DNA from 3 places in the Pseudarthrobacter sp. MOO13 genome. Region 3 is predicted to be linked to each of the others. Evidence: riboswitches for the same ligand, from Rfam matches in the RefSeq annotation. Region 3 holds a riboswitch; each other region holds the start of a gene.
The links. Region 3 has a riboswitch for cyclic di-AMP ahead of AC4EEO_RS14975 (C40 family peptidase). Riboswitches for the same ligand answer to the same signal wherever they lie in the genome.
Positions count from the first base shown of each region.

Region 1 (6,257 bases), 1.5 Mb from region 3:
TTCTGGAATTCGTTGCGGGCCGCGTCGATTTGCGCGCCGGTCAGTGCGACGGGTCCCGTGGTGATGAATTGCTGCAGTTGGCCAATCCCTGCTTCCGCCCGTGCTGCCAGAACCGGGGCCTGCTGGCGGACCAGTGCAACGATGCCGCCCACCACTCCGGCCGCGACGGCGATGATCACCAGGAAGGATGACAGCACGGCCAGCGACCGGGGGAACCCGCGGGCGGCGAGCCACCGCACGGCGGGAGCCATTGCCGACGCCAGGATCAGGGCGACCAGCACGGGTACGGTCACCAGCGGAACCCGGGTGGCGGCCACCACGGCCACCCAGGCGAGCGCCAGCAGCGAGAGCGCCTGGACGGCCCTGATGCTGGCCCTGCCCAAACCATCCGCCCAGAGCGCTGACATCCTTGCCGCGGGGGACTGGGGCCGGGACGGTTCTGCCCCGTGACTGTCCGGGGATACATTGCTGCGTTCCATCGGTTCTCCTTGCTTGCGGTCAACGCCCGGCCCACGACATGATGCACCTTGGTTACCTTGTACCCCGCGTCCCCCTCAAAGTCGAAACAAGCGCACGTGTTGACTGGGGCCGCCTGTTCACAGGCATGACGTTTACTCAGTAACCTTATTGTTCCCCGACCGGGCAACCCGAAAGGCGCCAGATCCATGGATTCCAAAGAATTGCTCCTTGAGTCCTTTGGCCGCCTCCCGGGCCTGGTCCGGCAGGTGCTCGACGGGCTCGACGAGGAACAGCTCCAGCACCGCCCCTCCGGCCGCGGCAACTCCATCGCCTGGCTGGTGTGGCACCTGGGGAGGGTGGAGGATGCGCAGGTCGCCTCCGCCTCGGAGTTGGAACAGGTCTGGACGTCGGAAGGCTTCGTGTCGCGTTTTGGCCTCCCGCTGGCGGAAGGCGACACGGGCTATGGCCACTCCAGCGGCCAGGTGGATGCTGTCCGGGCATCCGGTGAGCTCCTGCTTGAGTACTGTGAAGCAGTCCACCGGCAGACCACGAAGGTCCTCGAAAGCCTGGAAGAACAGGACCTGGACCGCGTGGCGGACTGGCGCTGGGATCCGCCGGTGACCCTTGGGGTGCGGCTTGTCAGCATTCTGGGGGACTGCCTCCAGCATGCCGGCCAGGCGGCCTATGCCAAGGGGCTGGATGATGCAGGGGCCAGCGGCGGCAGGGCCTGAAGCTCTCCGTGCAGGAGGGGCGGGCGGCACCACGGCGATAGGGTTAACCCATGACGGCAGCAGCTGAATCCACGGTCACCTTAGACGGCCGCTTCGCCCGTGAACTGGCGGAAATTGCCGTTCCCTGGCAGGCCGAGGAAGCTCCGGACCCCGAACTCCTGGTCCTGAATGAAAAGCTCGCAGCAGGCCTGGGCCTTGACCCGCGATACCTCCGCAGTCCGGAAGGGGTGCGCCTCCTCGTGGGCAACCACGTTCCGGCCGGTGCCACCCCGGTGGCGCAGGCTTACGCGGGCCACCAGTTCGGCGGCTACTCCCCATTGCTCGGCGACGGACGCGCGCTCCTGCTGGGGGAAGTCACGGACCGCGCCGGCCGCCTGCTGGACATCCACCTCAAAGGCTCGGGGCGCACCCCCTTCGCCCGCGCCGGGGACGGCCGGGCCGTCGTCGGGCCAATGCTGCGCGAGTACGTTGTCAGTGAGGCCATGCACGCCCTGGGTATTCCCACCACGCGCTCCCTCGCCGTCGTGGCGACGGGGCGGCAGGTCCGGCGCGAGGGCATGCTGCCCGGTGCTGTCCTGGCGCGGGTGGCCAGCAGCCACTTGAGGGTTGGGAGTTTCCAGTACGCCCGGGCCACGGAGAACATGGACCTGCTCAAGCGGCTGGCTGACCACGCCATCAGCAGGCACTATCCGGACGCTGCCGTCGCCCCAAACCCCTATCTGGCACTGTTTGCGTCCGTCTGTTCCGCCCAGGCCGGGCTGGTGGCCCGGTGGATGCTGGCGGGATTCGTGCACGGGGTCATGAATACGGACAACATGACCATCTCAGGGGAAACCATTGATTACGGCCCGTGTGCGTTCCTGGATGCCTTCGATCCCGCCGCCGTCTTCAGTTCCATCGATGTCAGTGGCCGTTACGCCTACGCCAACCAGCCAGTCCTTGCCGAATGGAACCTTGCCCGCCTTGCCGAGGCAATGCTGCCGCTCGTTGACGAAGACGAGGACAAAGCTGTTGCTGCAGCGGTGGAGGTGCTCGGTGGATTCCGTGGACAGTACAGCACGGCGTGGACGGGCGGCATGAAAACCAAACTGGGTCTTGCCGCTGGAAACGCCAGCGACGACGCCGCGTCCAGCCTTATTGACGATGTGGTGGCCATCCTCAAGGACGGCCCGGTGGATTACACCCTGTTCTTCCGTAACCTAGGCAGGGCGGCCCGCGGCGACCTGCGCCCGGTGCGCGGGATGGTGATGGATTTGGCCGGCTTCGACGCCTGGTCGGAGCGGTGGTTGGCGCTGCAACCCGACGCAGGGCTGATGGACAGCGTCAACCCGGCGTACATTCCACGGAACCATCTGGTGGAGGAAGCCCTCGCCGCCGGCACGGAGGGAGACACTGCCCCGCTGCACCGCCTGCTTCAGGCCGTGACCGATCCTTTCACCGAGCGGGCCGGGCTGGAACGCTACATGGACGGTGCCCCGGCGGACTTCGGGACGTATACGACCTTTTGCGGGACCTGATCCGACGACAACAGGAGGGTGGCAACCGGAGACCCGGCTGCCACCCTCCTGTTGGGAGCAGGCTTTACTGCGCGAAGACTAGGCGACGCGGACCACTGAGTAGCCGCTGAGCCAGCTGATGGAGTGCACCTGCGTGGTGTAGCCGTTGACGCCGCCACTCACAACCTGGCCGTTGCCGGCGTAAACGCCCACGTGGCCCGAGGTGATGATGAGGTCGCCGGGTGCCGGGCTCCCGACCACGCTGCCGTACTGGAAGAACTGCGTGGGAGCCAGGTCGCCGACGCTCTTGCCGACGGAGCGCAGGGCTTTTTCAACCATGGCGGTGCAGTCCTGGCTCACGCCGACCTGGCCGTAGGCGGAGGCCAGGATGGCAGCACCGGTCCCGCTCCCGGTGGTGGACGCCACCGGCGTTGCTGATGCGTAGGACATGTTCATGCCGGTGTTCGCCGGTGCGGTGGCGGCTGCCGCCTGGACGGGGGCCGCTGCCGGCGCAGGTGCTGCCACGTAGCCGGCGCCGGGGATCTGGATCTGGTCACCGGGGTAGATGATGGACGACAATCCCAGGCCGTTGGCAGCCAGGAGGTCATTGAGGCTGACTCCGTACGCGGCCGAAATCGCGCCGAGGGTGTCCCCGGAAACGACGGTGTGGACGGTTGCTGCCGCGGCTGCCGGAGCAGTTGCAGGAGCTGCGGCGGCCTGGACGCTGGCCTGCTCAGTGGTGTCCGCGCCCGTCACGCCCGCATGGGCCGGGGCGCCGACGCCGAACGCGATGCCGGACGCGGCGGCAACAGCGAGGGCCGGACGGCCAAACGAACGGGCCTGTGATTTGGCCGTCACGGCGAGTCCCTCGAGCGCAATGGAGCGGGCCGGGGTCGCGCGGTGGCGGGCAGTGCTGAGATTCTTTGACACGATTGATCGCCTCTCCCATGCCTGCGGGGTGAGCTGTCGGGTTCGGGTTGGAGATACCCGGCCGAACATATCTCCGCGGTGGGCGGAGGAGCTGTCCGACTTAACCCCAAGACCTGAAAGGTCGTGGAAACTTGGTTCCCCCGTCCCTGCCAGCATGAATGCGGTTGAATCCCGGTATCAGCGGCAGGGCTCGGCAAACTGATGGGAGTGTCCCGTTTGGGGAGGGACACCAGAAGACCATAACCCGCCGACCCTCCCATTGTCACGTTTAGATAACATGCGAGGTTCTTCTCTCGTATTCAACCAACGATTGGATGGGTCCGATCCACCCACGCCGGGCTCCCGCCGGTCCGGCACCGGACCAAACGGGTAACAAAGCAGGCACGGCCGCCTTTCCGCTCCGGCGTGCCGCCGGTATGCTTCGGGACTATGCCCCTGTTCGTGACCATGCCCACGTCCCCGCTGGTGGGGGGACTGCTCGCCATCGCAGTGGCAGCGGCCACGGTCCTGCCGGCCACTGCAGACGAGCCTGCACCTCCCGGTGGGTATCCGTCCTGGGCTGACGTGCAGCAGGCGCAGTCTTCCGAGGCAGCGAAAGCGGCAGAGATCACCACCATCAATGGGTTCCTGGACGGCCTCCAGACCCAGGCTGAAGCCGCCGGTAACACGGCGGTCCGGGCATCGGCCGACTACGCCGCAGCCGACGCCGGGCTGCAAGCGGCATCGGTAAGGCTGGATTCATTGTCCGCCCGGGCTGCCCGCGCCAACGACGAACTGGCCCGGCATCGCAAGGAAATCGGAGCGCTTGCCGTCCAGGCGTACAAGACGGGCGGGACCAATACCGGATTCTTCGTGGCCCTTGATGCCCTGCGGAACAACAGCGTCCAAGGGCTCAACCTCGTCCAGCTGGTGGGCGACAAGACTGCTGCTCTGGTGGAGAAAGCTGCGGCTGCCGGAAAAGTTGCCGCATCACTGGCAGAGCAGGAAAAAGTGGCCCGCACTGAGCGGGAACGACTGTCCGGGGAAGCAAAAGCCAAACTGGATGCAGCCCGCTCCGCCCAGGATGCGCTTGCCCGGCAGGTAAATGACGAACAGCAGCACAGCACCGAACTGACCGCCCAGCTTGCCTCGCTGAAGGGAACGACGGCGGCACTTGAGGGGGAGTATCGCCAGGGCCAGGCGGCGCTGGCTGCCTATGAAGCGGCCCAGGAGGCCAAGCGCGCCGCTGCGGCGCAGCAGGCCCGCCGGCAGGCCGAAGCCGCGGCGCAGGCTGCCGCGGCCGCAGCCAGGCAGCCCAAACCCGCGGCTGCAGCTCCGGCCGGCAACGCGGCGGTACCGGCCCCGCCGGCCGGCCCGGTTCCCGGCAGTCCGCCGCAGCCGGCCGTGCCCGGCCCGCCGCCCGTCGTCGTTCCCTCCGTCCCGGGCGGTGCCGTCAATGATCCTGCCGGCGCCAAGGCCTATGCCTCAGGACGCCTGGGTGCCCTCGGCTGGGGCGCCGACCAGTTCCAGTGCCTGTCCCAGCTGTGGACCAAGGAATCCGGCTGGCTGACCACGGCCACGAATGCCTCATCCGGGGCCTATGGCATAGCCCAGGCCCTGCCGCCGGGAAAGTACGCCAGCGCCGGAAGCGACTGGCTGACGAGTTACCGGACGCAGATTGACTGGGGGCTCGGCTACATCCGCGACCGCTACGGGTCCCCGTGCGGCGCCTGGAGCCATTCCGTCGCCCTGAACTGGTACTGACTGACGCGCTAGGCTTTCCGCATGCCAGATTTCGAACGGTTCAGGGTGCTGCTCGAAGAGGAACGGGCCCGGAGGTTGGCCCTGTTGCCGGCGCTGCGGGCTGATATCGACGCGGCCAACGCGGCCCGGCAGGACTCCAACGTCGATGACGAACACGATCCCGAGGGCGCCACGATCGCCTTCGAACTGTCGCAGGCGTCGGCATTGTTGAAGCAGAGTTCAGCCGGGCTGGACCAAGTGGAGGCAGCCCTGGAGCGGCTGGCCAACGGCACCTATGGAACCTGTGCGGTCTGCGGCGAGCCCATTGCGGCCGGCAGGCTCGAGGCGCGGCCCTGGACCCCATTCTGTATCCTTCATGCCTCTGCGGGGCGGGGGCGGTGACCGAGGTGCCCGACGTCGCGGCTGCTGCTGAATTTATCGACCGGACCCTTCAGAACGAGGGTGCCTGGTACCGGGCCGACGAGGTGGGCTACCGGCTGGGCGGAGCCCTGGCCTCCTACGGGTCTTCGATCGGCGCAGTCCGCGGCACAGTCCGGGACGCCCTTAGGAAGTTCAAGGACATGGGCCATGACACCACGGTCATGCTGGCCTCCGCCCTGTGGGGCCAGCCGAAACCAGGCTCGCAGCCGGTCTTCGAACGCCGGCTGGCCGCCGTTGTCCTGCTGCAAACAAAGGTGCAGGTGCTGCGGCATTCGGACCTCACCCGGCTGGAGGGCTTTCTCCGGTCGGCCCAGGCGGCAGAGCTGGCCGGGCCTTTGGTCTCCGACGTCCTGGTGCCCTTGCTGGCCGGCTTGGACCACCGAGACCGCCAGCGGGCCGCGGCTGTCCTGGCGCGCTGGCGCGCAGACCCTGAATCCCAACTCCAAACGGCAGCACGCCTCCTGGAGAAAGAGTTGAC
Region 1 covers NZ_CM177848.1:1,788,864-1,795,120, forward strand. Annotated here, with positions in the region: gene AC4EEO_RS08315 (AI-2E family transporter) at 1-479, opposite strand, end outside; gene AC4EEO_RS08320 (mycothiol transferase) at 666-1,190, shown strand; gene AC4EEO_RS08325 (protein adenylyltransferase SelO) at 1,241-2,707, shown strand; gene AC4EEO_RS08330 (C40 family peptidase) at 2,786-3,616, opposite strand; cyclic di-AMP (ydaO/yuaA leader) riboswitch at 3,620-3,792, opposite strand; gene AC4EEO_RS08335 (coiled-coil domain-containing protein) at 4,046-5,359, shown strand; gene AC4EEO_RS08340 (TraR/DksA family transcriptional regulator) at 5,381-5,740, shown strand; gene AC4EEO_RS08345 (DNA alkylation repair protein) at 5,737-6,257, shown strand, end outside.
Region 1: it holds a riboswitch for cyclic di-AMP, as region 3 does, so the genes downstream of both, AC4EEO_RS08330 (C40 family peptidase) here and AC4EEO_RS14975 (C40 family peptidase) in region 3, are expected to answer to the same signal.

Region 2 (6,257 bases), 160 kb from region 3:
TGGCCGGGGGCCTTGGAACGGCTGCCTGGACCTTGGCCACCGCCGCGTCCGCCCATTCGGGATCCATCCCGACGTCGGGGCCCGCAGGTTCGTCGGCGGGCGGTTTCGGCAACAGGGCTGCCGGCTTCCGGGACGACGCCGCGCTCCGTGGCGACCGGACCGACGGAACGGATGCGGCAGCCGGTGCCGGCGGTTTTGATCCCGCGAACGGAGCCGGCGGCTTCACCGGGGCCCCCGGAGCTGGCGGGGCGGGTGGTCCCGGCGAAGGCACCGCCGATGCAGCCGTGACCGCACTGCTCACCGGCACCACCACGAAGTGGTCGGCGATTGTCTCCGGGGCCAGCCAGGCCGCCAGCCTGGAACTGGCCACGAACACCAGCGTCATTGCCCTGGGCGGCTGGAACGGCGGCGACCCCTATCCCACGCTCGCCGAGTTCCAGGCCATGGTGGCCAGGGGTGAGATCAGCTACTTCATCGAAGGCGGCATGGGCGGCGGCATGGGCGGCCGGGGCGGCAACTCCGAGGTGGCCGCCTGGGTGCAAGCCAACTTCCAGGCCCAAACCGTGGGTAACTCCACGGTGTACCAACTCACCAAGTAGGACCCCATGGCCAGATCTAACTCCACTCCGGTGCAGGCTCCCTCCGCTCCCGCTGCCCCCGGCCCTGCTGCCTCCAGCCCTGCTGCCGCGGCCGGCGTGCGGCGGGAGCCCCCGGCCCTCCGGCACCGCCTGGAACTGGCAGCCGTGCTGGCAGCTACCGCCGTGCTGTACCTGTGGAACCTCGGGGCATCGGGCTGGGCCAACGCTTTCTACTCCGCCGCCGCCCAGGCCGGATCGCAGGACTGGGCGGCCTGGTTCTTCGGTTCCTCGGACGCCGCCAACTCCATCACGGTGGACAAGCCACCGGCGTCCCTGTGGATCATGGGGTTGTCGGTCCGGATTTTCGGCCTGAGCTCCTGGAGCATCCTGGTTCCTGAAGCCCTGATGGGCGTCGGCACCGCCTGGCTGCTGTACCTGGCTGTCCGGCGGGCCGCGGCACCGGCCACCGGTGACCCGCGCCTCGCCCACCGGGCAGGGCTGCTGGCCGCCGTTGCGCTGGCACTGACGCCCGTGGCCACGCTGATGTTCCGGTTCAACAACCCGGACGCCCTGCTGGTGCTGCTCATGACCGCCGCGGCCTATGCGGTGCTCCGCTCCGTGCAGGAGGACAGGCTGCGCTGGCTCCTGCTGGCAGGGGTTTTCCTGGGCTTCGGGTTCCTTGCCAAGCAGCTGCAGGTCCTGCTGGTGGTTCCCGGGTTTGCCCTCGCCTACCTGGTCGCGGCACCCGCCAGGCTGGGTCGGCGGCTGCTGCACCTGCTCGCCACCGGTGCCGCGATGCTTGCCGCGGCCGGCTGGTGGCTGGCCGTCGTGGAGCTCATCCCGGCTGCGGACCGTCCGTTCATTGGTGGTTCGCAGGACAATTCCATCCTGGAACTGACCCTCGGCTACAACGGCCTGGGCCGGCTGACAGGCGACGAGACAGGGAGCGTGGGCGGCGCCAACGGCTGGGGCGTTCCGGGGCTGCTGCGGATGTTCAACAGCGAATTTGGCGGCCAGATCGCGTGGCTGCTGCCCTCCGCACTGATCCTTGCTGCCGGCCTGCTGTGGGTGGGACGCCGGGCGCCGCGGACTGACGCCGTCCGGGCGTCGGTGCTCATCTGGGGTTCCTGGGTCCTGGTGACCGGCCTGGTCTTCAGTTTCATGGCGGGCATCATCCACCCCTACTACGCGGTGGCATTGGCACCGGGGATCGCAGCCCTGGCCGGCCTGGGCCCGGTACTTCTCTGGCAGCACCGGCGGCAGGCCGCCGCGGCGGTCTTCCTGGCCGCCGCAGTGGCCGCGGCAGCCCCTGATGGCATTCACCCTGCTGGGAACCACATCCGCCTACGGCCCGTGGCTGCGCTGGGTGGTGCTGGCGGCAGGCCTTGCGGCCGCAGCAGGAACAGGGTTGAACAGGTTCATCCGCCTGCGCTCCGTGCAACGGACGACGACGGCGCTCGCCATTGCGGCATCGCTCGCCGGCCCGCTGGCCTTCTCCATGTCGACGGCGGCGACGGCGCACAGCGGGGCCATTGTCAGCGCCGGACCGGCGCCGTCGTTCGGCGGCCCGGGCGGGTTCGGCGGAAACCGGACCGGCGGGTTTGGCGCGGGCGGCACGTCCCGGCAGTTCAACGGCCAGGCCGGACAAGGCCAGGGTGCCGGCCAGGGCGGACAAGGCCAGGGGGCCGGCCAGGGCGGGGCAGCGCAGGGCGGTCAGGGTGCCACCGGTGGCCGCGCCGGCGGGATGGCCGGCCTTCTGGGTGCGCCCACGCCGTCGGCCGGGCTCGTGGCCGCGTTGAAGGACGGTGCCTCAAACTACACCTGGGCAGCGGCAGTAGTCGGTTCGAACAATGCCGCAGGTTACCAACTGGCCACGGAACTGCCGGTGATGGCCGTGGGCGGCTTCAACGGCACCGACCCCTCCCCCACGCTGGAACAGTTCCAAGCGCTGGTCTCCCAAGGCCGGATCCACTACTTCATTGCCGGCGGGACCATGATGTCCAGCAGCGGCTCTGACGCCTCCACCCGGATTGCACAGTGGGTGGAGTCCACGTTCCCGGCGCAAAACATTGGCGGGACCACGGTCTATATCCTGGCGGGATAACCCGGCGCCGGGGATCCGCCTGCAGCAAATCGACGCGCCATGATTCGTGACTTCCGTTACCCAAATGTGACTAATGCGCAATCTTCCTGTACCGTCGATTGGGTGCGGTCCCCGTTCGGGCCGCATATCCCGGGTTGACGCCAAGCTCTGCCGCTTCCCGGATTCCGCTTGAGCAACGGCAGAGGCGGGGGACCCACCGTCCCGGGCAATGATTGCCCTTGGGGTTAAGCCAGCACGTGTTTTTTCCGTGCGGCCGGATGCCCTCATCCGAACCCGACAGCTAACTCCGCAGGTGTGAGAGGCGATCAATCATGTCTAAATCCATGGCAAAACCATGCCTGCAAACCAAGGCAAAACATCGGGCCAAACCCCAGCCCGCCAAAAAGACCACCGTGGGCCGGCGTGTTGCGGTCCTCGCTGCATCATGCGCGGTGCTGGTTGGCGTTGGCGCGGCAGGCCAGGCGACCAACAGCATGACCCAGGCGTCGTCCACCGGGTCAAGCGCTTCCACGTCGGCGGCGGATGCCCAGATGAGCATCGAGAAGAGCGAAATCCGGTCCAACCCGGCCGCGAATCCTGCTCCTTCCGCCATCAGCGTGGCACCGCAGGCCGCGGAGCCGGCCCCCGCGCCCGCTCCCGCCGCCCCGCCGGCTGAAGCACCCGCACCTGCGCCGGCCCCCGCGCCTGAGCCTGCTCCCGCCGTCGCGGTCAACGATCCCGCGGGCGCCCAGGCCTACGCCGCCAGCCAGCTGTCCTCCTTTGGCTGGGGACCGGACCAGATGCAGTGCCTGCAGACGCTGTGGACCAAGGAATCCGATTGGACCACCACCGCCACCAACGCCAGCAGCGGCGCGTACGGCATCGTCCAGTCGCTGCCGGCGGAGAAGATGGCCAGCGCAGGCGCCGACTACCTAACCAACTACCGCACGCAGATCAACTGGGGCCTGGACTACATCAAGAAGAGCTACGCCTCGCCCTGCGGCGCGTTGAACTTCCACCTGGCACACAACTGGTACTAGGCACCACCAGCACCGGGCGCAACGCAAACCGCGGGCCGCATCATGTCGATGCGGCCCGCGGTTTGCGTTAACCGGCGCCCTGGACGTCGCCCGGCCCGGCGTTCCGCCAGGGGATGTACTGGACAGACCACTTGTTGCCGTCCGGATCGGCGAAGTACAGGAAGTGGCCCCACTGCTGCACATCCACGTCGCTGACGTCCACGCCGTTGCCCTTGAGCTGGCGGTGGGCAGCCTCGATGTCGCTGACCACCAGCTGGAGGTTGGATCCTGTGCCGGGCGGAGCGTCGGTGAGCCCTTCGCCGATGCAGATGGAGCAGGCGGAGCCGGGTGGCGTCAACTGCACGAAGCGGATCGACTCCGACGGGCGTTCGTCGTAGTCGGCGTTGAAGCCAACCTTGTTAACATAGAAATCCTTGGCGCGGTCCACATCGGATACAGGGACAAAGACGAGTTCTAGTTTCCAGTCCATCCGCACAGGCTAGCGGCGGGAACGGTTTTGAAAAAGGGTGGAACCTACCCGGCGATCCCGTACAGGCGGTCGCCGGCGTCGCCGAGGCCGGGAACAATGTAGGACTTCTCGTTGAGCTTCTCGTCGATGGAGGCCAGGACGATGTGCACGTTCGCGTCGCCCAGTTCCTCCTCCAGCTTGGCCAGGCCCTCCGGGGCTGCCAGCAGGCAGATGCAGGTGACGTCGGAGGCGCCGCGCTTGAAGAGGAACTTGATGGCCTCACGCAGGGTTCCGCCGGTGGCCAGCATCGGGTCCAGGACGAAGACCTGGCGGCCGGTGAGGTCCTCGGGGAGGCGCTCGGCATACGTGATGATGTCCAGGGTTTCCTCGTCCCGGGCCATGCCCAGGAAGCCCACCTCGGCGGTGGGCACCAGCTTGGTCATGCCTTCCAGCATGCCCAGGCCGGCGCGCAGGATGGGAACTACCAGCGGCGTGGGCTTGGTGAACGCGGTGCCGACCGTGGTGCTGACGGGCGTTTGGATGGTGACGGGCTCGGTGCGGACCTCCCGCGTGGCCTCATAGGCCAGGAGGGTCACCAGCTCCTCCGTCAGCTGGCGGAAGACCGGCGACGGCGTGTTTTTGTCCCGCAGGACGGTGAGCTTGTGGGCGACCAGGGGGTGGTCAACAACGAGAGTGCGCATCCCCTAAAACTATCATCCGGCGCTGCCTTTGCCGGGTCCGTAGTGTTCGCCGTCGTGCAGCTCCTCGGCCACCACGTCCCGGACGATGGGACGGTCGAACGACGGCGCCGCACCCACGTGTTCCCGCCTGCGGACAATGTGGAACAGCCGGTGGGCCATAATCACCACACCCACCCAGGTGAGCCCCAGCAGCCAGCCCGCCATGACATCCGTGAGCCAGTGGTGGCCCAGGAAAACCCTGCTCAAACCCATGGCGATGATGAACACCGCGCCCGCCGTGATGGCCAGGACCCGGACGCGCATGGCGTGGAACTGGAGGCAGATCAGGTACACCACCAGGCTGATCACCACGGTGGTGTTCAGGGTGTGCCCGCTCGGGAACGACGGTGAATCCTCGTATGGGGGCACCGCGTCCGCGTGGTCCGGGCGGGTGCGGCCCACCAGTTTCTTGCCGAACGTCGTGGCCATGATGGAGACGGCCGCTGCGCCGCCAACCAGGATGAGGGGCCGCCAGTTCCGGCTGAGGAAGGTCAGCCAGGCGGTGAGGATGCTGGCGAGGATGGGCATTCCGATTCCGCCGCCGATATTGGTGAAGCCGGTAACGAACGCATCGAGGCCGGGGCTGCGCAAGCTCTCCGACAGGGCCAGGGCCGGCTTGTCCAGGTTGGCCAGGCCCGCGGAATCCACCACATTGTCGTACACCTCGGCGCCAAGCAAGGCCAGGGATACGATGATCGCACCGCCCACGAGGATGGTGAGGACCAGCGCCGCATAGGGCTTGAACCAAAGACCTAGGCGATCCCGAAGAGTGTCCATGGTGCCTCCCGGCGTCGGTAAGTAACCTGAGTATCCCCGAAACTATCATTGAGCCATGCCGTTGCCCGAAAAGAAACATCATGCCTGGATGGGCCTTGCGTTGGCGGAAGCGCGCCGGGCACTCGCAACGGAGGATGTTCCCATCGGCGCCGTGGTGCTGGGGCCCGACGGCGGGGTCCTGGGTTCCGGCCGGAACCAGCGGGAGGAACTGGGCGACCCCACGGCCCACGCCGAGGTGGTGGCCATCCGGGAAGCGGCGGCCCGGCTGCAGGAACGGGCACGGCTCGGCGGCGGCAGCGGCGACGGCTGGCGGTTGTCTGATTGCACGCTGGTGGTCACGCTGGAACCCTGCGCCATGTGCGCCGGCGCGATCGTCCTGGCCCGGATCCCGCGGGTGGTGTTCGGTGCCTGGGACGAAAAGGCCGGCGCTGCCGGTTCGGTGTTCGACATCCTCCGCGAACGGCGGCTCAACCACTGGGTTGAAGTGTACCCGGGCGTCCGCGAGGAAGAGTGCGCCCTACTGTTGCGGGAGTTTTTCGCGGGACACCGGAGTATCAGCCCGCAGCCCTAGTCCACAGCCCTGGTCCGCAG
Region 2 covers NZ_CM177848.1:3,436,703-3,442,959, forward strand. Annotated here, with positions in the region: gene AC4EEO_RS15620 (glycosyltransferase family 39 protein) at 1-599, shown strand, start outside; partial or broken gene AC4EEO_RS15625 (glycosyltransferase family 39 protein) at 606-2,682, shown strand; cyclic di-AMP (ydaO/yuaA leader) riboswitch at 2,828-2,988, shown strand; gene AC4EEO_RS15630 (aggregation-promoting factor C-terminal-like domain-containing protein) at 2,994-3,701, shown strand; gene AC4EEO_RS15635 (glyoxalase superfamily protein) at 3,769-4,170, opposite strand; gene upp (uracil phosphoribosyltransferase) at 4,215-4,850, opposite strand; gene AC4EEO_RS15645 (phosphatase PAP2 family protein) at 4,863-5,666, opposite strand; gene AC4EEO_RS15650 (nucleoside deaminase) at 5,722-6,237, shown strand.
Region 2: it holds a riboswitch for cyclic di-AMP, as region 3 does, so the genes downstream of both, AC4EEO_RS15630 (aggregation-promoting factor C-terminal-like domain-containing protein) here and AC4EEO_RS14975 (C40 family peptidase) in region 3, are expected to answer to the same signal.

Region 3 (6,257 bases):
GCCCAGATCGACTTCAGCCGCTCAGCCGTCGTAACGCAGGCGGACCCCGACGGGAAGCTGAAGCAACTGCTGAGCGCCCAGTCGGCCGGATCAGTAACGCGTGCGGCTTCCGCCGGGACCCTGGCCGCGCCGCTGGCATCCCTCGTGACCGCGTCGCCCTTCGGCTACCGGGTCAGCCCAATCACCGGCGGCACCGGAGATTTCCACCGCGGACAGGACTTTGTGGCACAGTGCGGGACGTCCGTCCTGGCAGCCGCAACAGGAACCGTGACCTTCGCCGGCTGGCACCAGTTCGGCGGTGGAAACCGGGTGGTGATCGACCATGGCAACGGCCTGGAGACCACGTACAACCACCTCTCGTCCTTCAACGTCAAGGTGGGCCAAACGGTCTCCCGCGGCGAAGTCGTGGCGTTGAGCGGGACCACCGGGGCGTCCACCGGCTGCCACCTGCACTTCGAAGTTCAGGTCAACGGCGAAGTGGTCGATCCGATGGGCTGGCTGTAACCGTTTGATTGCGCACTCCCAGATCGCCGTGACCCGCCGTGACCTGAATGTGACATTGAAGCAAAACTGCTGTACCGTCTAACTCGCGTCAACTTTTCCGAAGTTGACGCTCTTGAGTGGATTGCCTAACTCTGCCACCGCTCAAGGTCCGTTCGCATTTCATCGTCTGGCAGGGGCGGGGGAACCAATTTTGGCCTTCTGCGTTCTGGAAGGCCTTGGGGTTAAGTCATGAGCTTCCCAGGAAGCGAAGTGGCCGGGTGACTCCCATCCGAATCCGACAGCTCACCTCGCAGGCATTGGGAGAGGCTACCTTCGTGTCTTCACGCCATAATTCTGCGCGCCACCGTGCGCAAACGGTTCGCGCCAACCCCTTGGACGCCATGTCCAAGGCCGTAAGCGCCAATGTCGGGACCGTGGGCCGCCAGGCTGCCGTTGTGGCAGCGGCTTCAGGCCTCATCCTGAGCATGGGCCTGCCGGCCAACGCCGCGGACACCACTGCCGGCATCTCGGCCTCCACGGAGTCCGGTTCCGCGCAGACCGCCCTTGCTGTCACCGCGGCCCCCACGGCCACCGTTTCCTTCGAGCGTCCGGCGGTCAAGACCACCGCCGCCCCGAAGGTGGAAACCGTGCGCACCCAGTCCACCGCGTCCGCGGACCGCACCGCCACCACTGCCGGCCAGGAGGCGTCCAAGGCCGGACAGGCAGTGGAAGCCGTTTCGTCCGCAGCCACCTCGGGTATCGCCGCGATCGCCTACACCGGCATCGGCCACCCCTACGTCTGGGGCGGCACCACCCCCAACGGCTGGGACTGCTCTGGCTTCGTTCAGTGGGTCTACGCGCAGGCTGGAATCAGCATTCCCCGCACGAACGCGTGGAGCATCATGACCCCCACCTCCACCCCCCAGCCGGGCGACCTCGTGGTCCAGAACGGCGGCGCACACGTCGGCATCTACGTCGGCAACGGCATGATGATCAGCGCGCTCAACCCGTCGCAGGGAACCATGCTCCACTCTCCCGCAGCCACCGGTACTTCCACGTACTACCACCTGAACAAGTAGTTCTTGGGCTCCACGCTCCAAGGGCTATTTCTTTGCCCAAAGCTTTTTCGCTAGAAACCAACATCCCCGTTCGGGACGCGCCGGCGTACCCCCAAGATGCCGGCGCATCCAACCCCCTCGGACAGGCCACCGCGGTCCAGAGGAAAACGAAAGAGAGAACTGATGACGACTCGTGCTACCGCACGGCACCGCGCCGAGGTCACCAAAACCAACTCGATCGCGATCATTGCCAAGGCTGTCAGCGACAACGCCGGCGGCATGGGCCGCCAGGCTGCAGTAATCGCTGCAGCTTCCGGCCTGGTCCTGACCAGCGGCATCGCAGCCAACGCAGCCGACACCAACGTCAAGCGCGACTCGGCTCCGGCATCCGCCATGGAAGTTGAATCCGCCGTCGACGCTCCGATCTCAGCGGCTTCCACCATTGCCATCAGCTTCGAAAAGCCGGCAGTTACCACCACTCCGGCACCGGCTCCCGAGCCCGAGGTTGCGGTGCAGGAAGCCGCTCCCGCTCCCGTTGCCCAGGCCGTTGCCGCTCCCAAGGTGACTGCCAAGGTTGCAACTGCCGATGCCACGGCTGCCCCCGCCGCCCAGGTTTCCGCCAGCGGAAAGGGTGCTGCCATCCTGTCCGCTGCCTACGCCCAGCTTGGCGTACACCAGGACTGCACCATGCTGGTGACCAACGCACTGGCTGCCGTCGGCATCCACTTCCACGACTGGCCCGCCGGTTACCTGTCATTGGGTGACAGGGTGTCCGCATCCCAGGCCCAGCCCGGCGACCTCATCTACTACGCCGACGGTGGCGGAGGAATGGCCCACATCGCCGTCTACGCCGGAAACGGGATGGCCGTCCACGGCGGCTTCAACGGCAACGACACCGTTGTGTTCAGCGCCAACGTTGGCTCCGGACCGGTCTTCATCCACGTTCGGTAACCACTGCCGCCCGCCGCACGCGGCGCCGCATAAGATGTGCCCGGAAGGACCCCTGCCCTTGAGGCGGGGGTCTTTTCCCGTTTAACTCCCGCCATTCTGCGTGCATCCCGGCTCCCGCCACCGGGGTGGGGATCCGGCCTCCGCGTATACCGATTACCTGATATTGCAATTCTCTGTTTACTCTTGTGATGTCGATCCATAGCCCGGACATGCCGAGGGCAGCCGGCCCTCGTGCCCCTGACGGGTGCGGCCGTGAAGAGGTACGTGCATGCGCACTCTCGTTCTGAATGCTGGATATGAACCGCTGGCGGTTATCACCTTCCGCCGGGCGCTGGTGCTTGTGCTCACAGGCAAGGCGAGCGTGGTGGCCGAGGGGGATGATCCCGTGGTGGGCCCCACTGACGTCCTGGGCCGCCCGTCCGTGATCCTCCTCAACCGCTACATCCGCCCGCGGTACAACCACTCAACGGCCGTCAGCCGCCGTGGTGTGCTTCGACGTGACGGGCACAAGTGTGCATATTGCGGAAAGGCAGCGCACACAATCGACCATGTCCACCCAAAATCGCGGGGCGGAGCCGATTCCTGGGAGAATCTCGTGGCTGCCTGCCTGCGGTGCAACAACGTCAAGGGTGACCATACCCCCGGCGAGATGGGATGGACCCTGCGCTTCGTGCCGGAGCCGCCGCACGGAACCATCTGGCAGATCAAGGAACTGGAGAAGCCAACCCCCGCCTGGGATCCATTCCTGCTTCCCGAGCGCGCCGCCTGACAAGCGGCTTCCAGGCCGGTTGCTGTTCGCTAGGCTGGGTGGGTGCAAACGGACCCGTTGATCTTTGACGCCCTGATCCTGGCGGGCGGCCGGTCATCACGGCTGGGTGGAGTACCCAAGCAATCGTTGGTCCTCCGGGGAAGAACCCTCCTGGCATGGACCCTTGACGCCGCTGCCGGTGCCCGCCGTACGGTTGTTGTGGGCGACGTTTCCGCCGGCGGCCCTCCGTCCCGCGGGGCTGCCGATGAGGCCGGGCCCGCCCAGGCCCTGCCGCCAGGCGTCCTGTCCTGCCGGGAGGAGCCGAGGTTTGCCGGTCCTGCCGCCGGGATCTCAGCCGGCCTAGATGCCCTTGCCACCTTTGGGGGAGGGGCGCCCTTCACTCTGGTTCTCGCCTGCGACATGCCGCTGGCAGCCCGGGCGGTGGCGATGCTCCGGGACGCGGTGGCAGCTGCGGGCGATGGCCGGGGCGCCGTGGCCCGCTCGGCCGACGGCAGGGAACAGCCGCTGGCAGCCATATATAACACTGATGAGTTAAAAAGATCGTGCGGTGAGTTGTCCCGCCGGGACGCCCTGGTCAACGGCTCCGTGAGGTCCCTCCTTGCTAATCTGGACGTGCAGCTTGTCACAGTCCCAGCCGGGTCCACTGCCGACGTGGATACGTGGGGTGATGCTGCCACGCTGGGGATCGCCGCCGGGAGCCAGCGTGAAGACTTTGACCAAAACGTGCGGAGCCAACGTGGGAGGCAAGTCGTGAAAAGCCAGGACGAGACGCTGGAGGAATGGTGCAGGGCCCTGCTCCAGGCATACAAGCTGGAGGACGTCCAGGTGGACGTGAACGCAGTGCTGTCCCTTGCCGGCGTCGCAGCCCACGCCGTGGTCCGGCCGGCTGCTCCACTCACCACGTTCATCGCAGGATTCGCCGCGGGGCTGGCTGCCGCACCGGGCAGGGAAATGGACACGGTGTCCATGGAAGCGGCGATGGCCGTGGCACGGTCCCTGGCTGCCGACTACGAGAATGAAGCTGCCGCCGGGACCCCCGGCGAATGACGGCAGAACCCCGCGACTGGCCGGAGGTCCCACCTGCCGACGAGCCCGAAGCACCACAGGGGACCGCCGGGCACGAAACACCTGGACCGGAAACCACGGAACCGGAGGCTGAAACCAGCGGGCACCACCTGGCGCACACCTGGGAAGAAGCCCGGCAGGCTGCGTTCGATGCGGCCACCCCGATCCCGGGAGGGCCCGTGCCGCTGCGCATGGCCCTCGGCCGCAGGCTCGACCAGGACATCCTGGCACTCCAGGACATGCCGCACTATGCGTCCTCAGCCATGGACGGCTGGGCGGTCAACGGCAGCGGCCCCTGGATTCCGGTGGACCCCGGGAACCGCCTTGCCCCGCACCAAGCAAGCATCATCGTTACGGGAGGCCTGATCCCGGCCGGAGGCAAAGCGGTCCTGAGGACCGAGAATGCGGTCCTGGCCACGGACGACGAGGGACTCCCGCTGCTGATGGCCGGAGGAAAGGCGCGCCCGGGGGAACCTCGCGCCGGTGAGCACATCAGGAAAGCGGGCGAAGAGGCCCTGGAAGGGGACGTCCTGGTCAAAGCCGGCGTGGACCTCAACCCCGCACACCTGGCACTGGCCGCACTGGCCGGACACGATGAACTCCAGGTTCAGGGAAAGCCCGTGGTGCGCCTCGTCCTGACAGGCTCCGAGGTGGTGGACTCAGGAACCCCCGATCCGGGCAAGGTGCGGGATACCTTTGGGCCCCAGCTGCAGGACGTCGTGGCGATGCTGGGTGGCATACCGGGCGGCCAGCAGCGAATCGGCGACTCCTACGAGGAATGGCTTGCGGCGCTCGAGGACGTTGTGCCGGAGGTGCCGGACGCGCCGGACCTGCCGGCCGACGTCGTCATTACCACCGGAGGAACCGGGCGCTCCGGGACCGACCACTTCCGCCGGGCCGTGGCTGAACTTGGCGGCCGGCTGGTCATCGACGGCGTGGCCATGCGTCCGGGGCACCCCGCCGTCCTTGCCGAACTTCCGGACGGCCGCTTTGTCCTGGGCCTCCCGGGCAACCCGCTCGCGGCCATGATGGCATTGTCCACTGTGGGCGCACCACTCCTCGCAGCGCTGGGCCACGCCGCCATGCCCGCCGTCCAGGAGGTGCCGTGCGGCACCATGATCGAACCGGACCCGGGGCGCACCCGGCTGATGCCGTTCCGGCTGCTGTACGGCATGGCGTCGCCGGCCCAGCACACAGGACCGGGAATGATGCGGGGACTGGCTGCCGCCGACGGCGTCCTGGTGGTACCGCCGCACGGCGTGCAACTGGGGGAGCCGGTGCCGGCCTTCGCACTGCCCTGGGGGCCGCCCCTCCCGCCGCCCGCGGACGCGGCGGCCAAGCCCAAGCCCCGAACCGCCGGACGGACCGGGCAGCCCAAGGGCAAGCCCGCACCCAGCGGCCCCGTCGACTGGAGCGCGCTGCTGGACTGAGCCGGGCGCCGAAAGTGCCATGATGGAGTCATGACGAGGCAGGCTGGAACATGGGACGCGTAACCCAGCGCCGAAAGGTGCACAAATTCGTACTGGATGGATCGCCGGGCGCCCTGGAGTACCCGGTCCGCCACCGCGAAGACGTCCTCGCGGTGGAGGAGCCGCTGGAAATCCGGCTCGGCAGGCTTTCCTACTCGGTGACCATGCGGACTCCCGGGGACGACTTTGACCTCGTGGCCGGATTCCTGGTGTCCGAGGGCGTCATCTGGGCTCCGGAGCAACTGGTATCGCTGCGATTCTGTGCCGGCGAGGACGAGGACGGCGTCCAGACGTTCAACGTGGTGGAGGCCCAGCTGCGGCCCGACGTCGAGGTTCCGGATACCGGGCGTAAGGTCTACACCTCAAGCTCCTGCGGCATCTGCGGAACCGACTCCATCGATGCGGTCCAAAAGTCCTCGCACTTCAGCCCGCAGTCGGATCCGCTGAGAGTCGATGCGGAGG
Region 3 covers NZ_CM177848.1:3,277,166-3,283,422, reverse strand. Annotated here, with positions in the region: gene AC4EEO_RS14980 (M23 family metallopeptidase) at 1-504, shown strand, start outside; cyclic di-AMP (ydaO/yuaA leader) riboswitch at 633-814, shown strand; gene AC4EEO_RS14975 (C40 family peptidase) at 885-1,562, shown strand; gene AC4EEO_RS14970 (NlpC/P60 family protein) at 1,725-2,492, shown strand; gene AC4EEO_RS14965 (HNH endonuclease) at 2,761-3,261, shown strand; gene AC4EEO_RS14960 (NTP transferase domain-containing protein) at 3,304-4,308, shown strand; gene AC4EEO_RS14955 (molybdopterin molybdotransferase MoeA) at 4,305-5,756, shown strand; gene fdhD (formate dehydrogenase accessory sulfurtransferase FdhD) at 5,807-6,257, shown strand, end outside.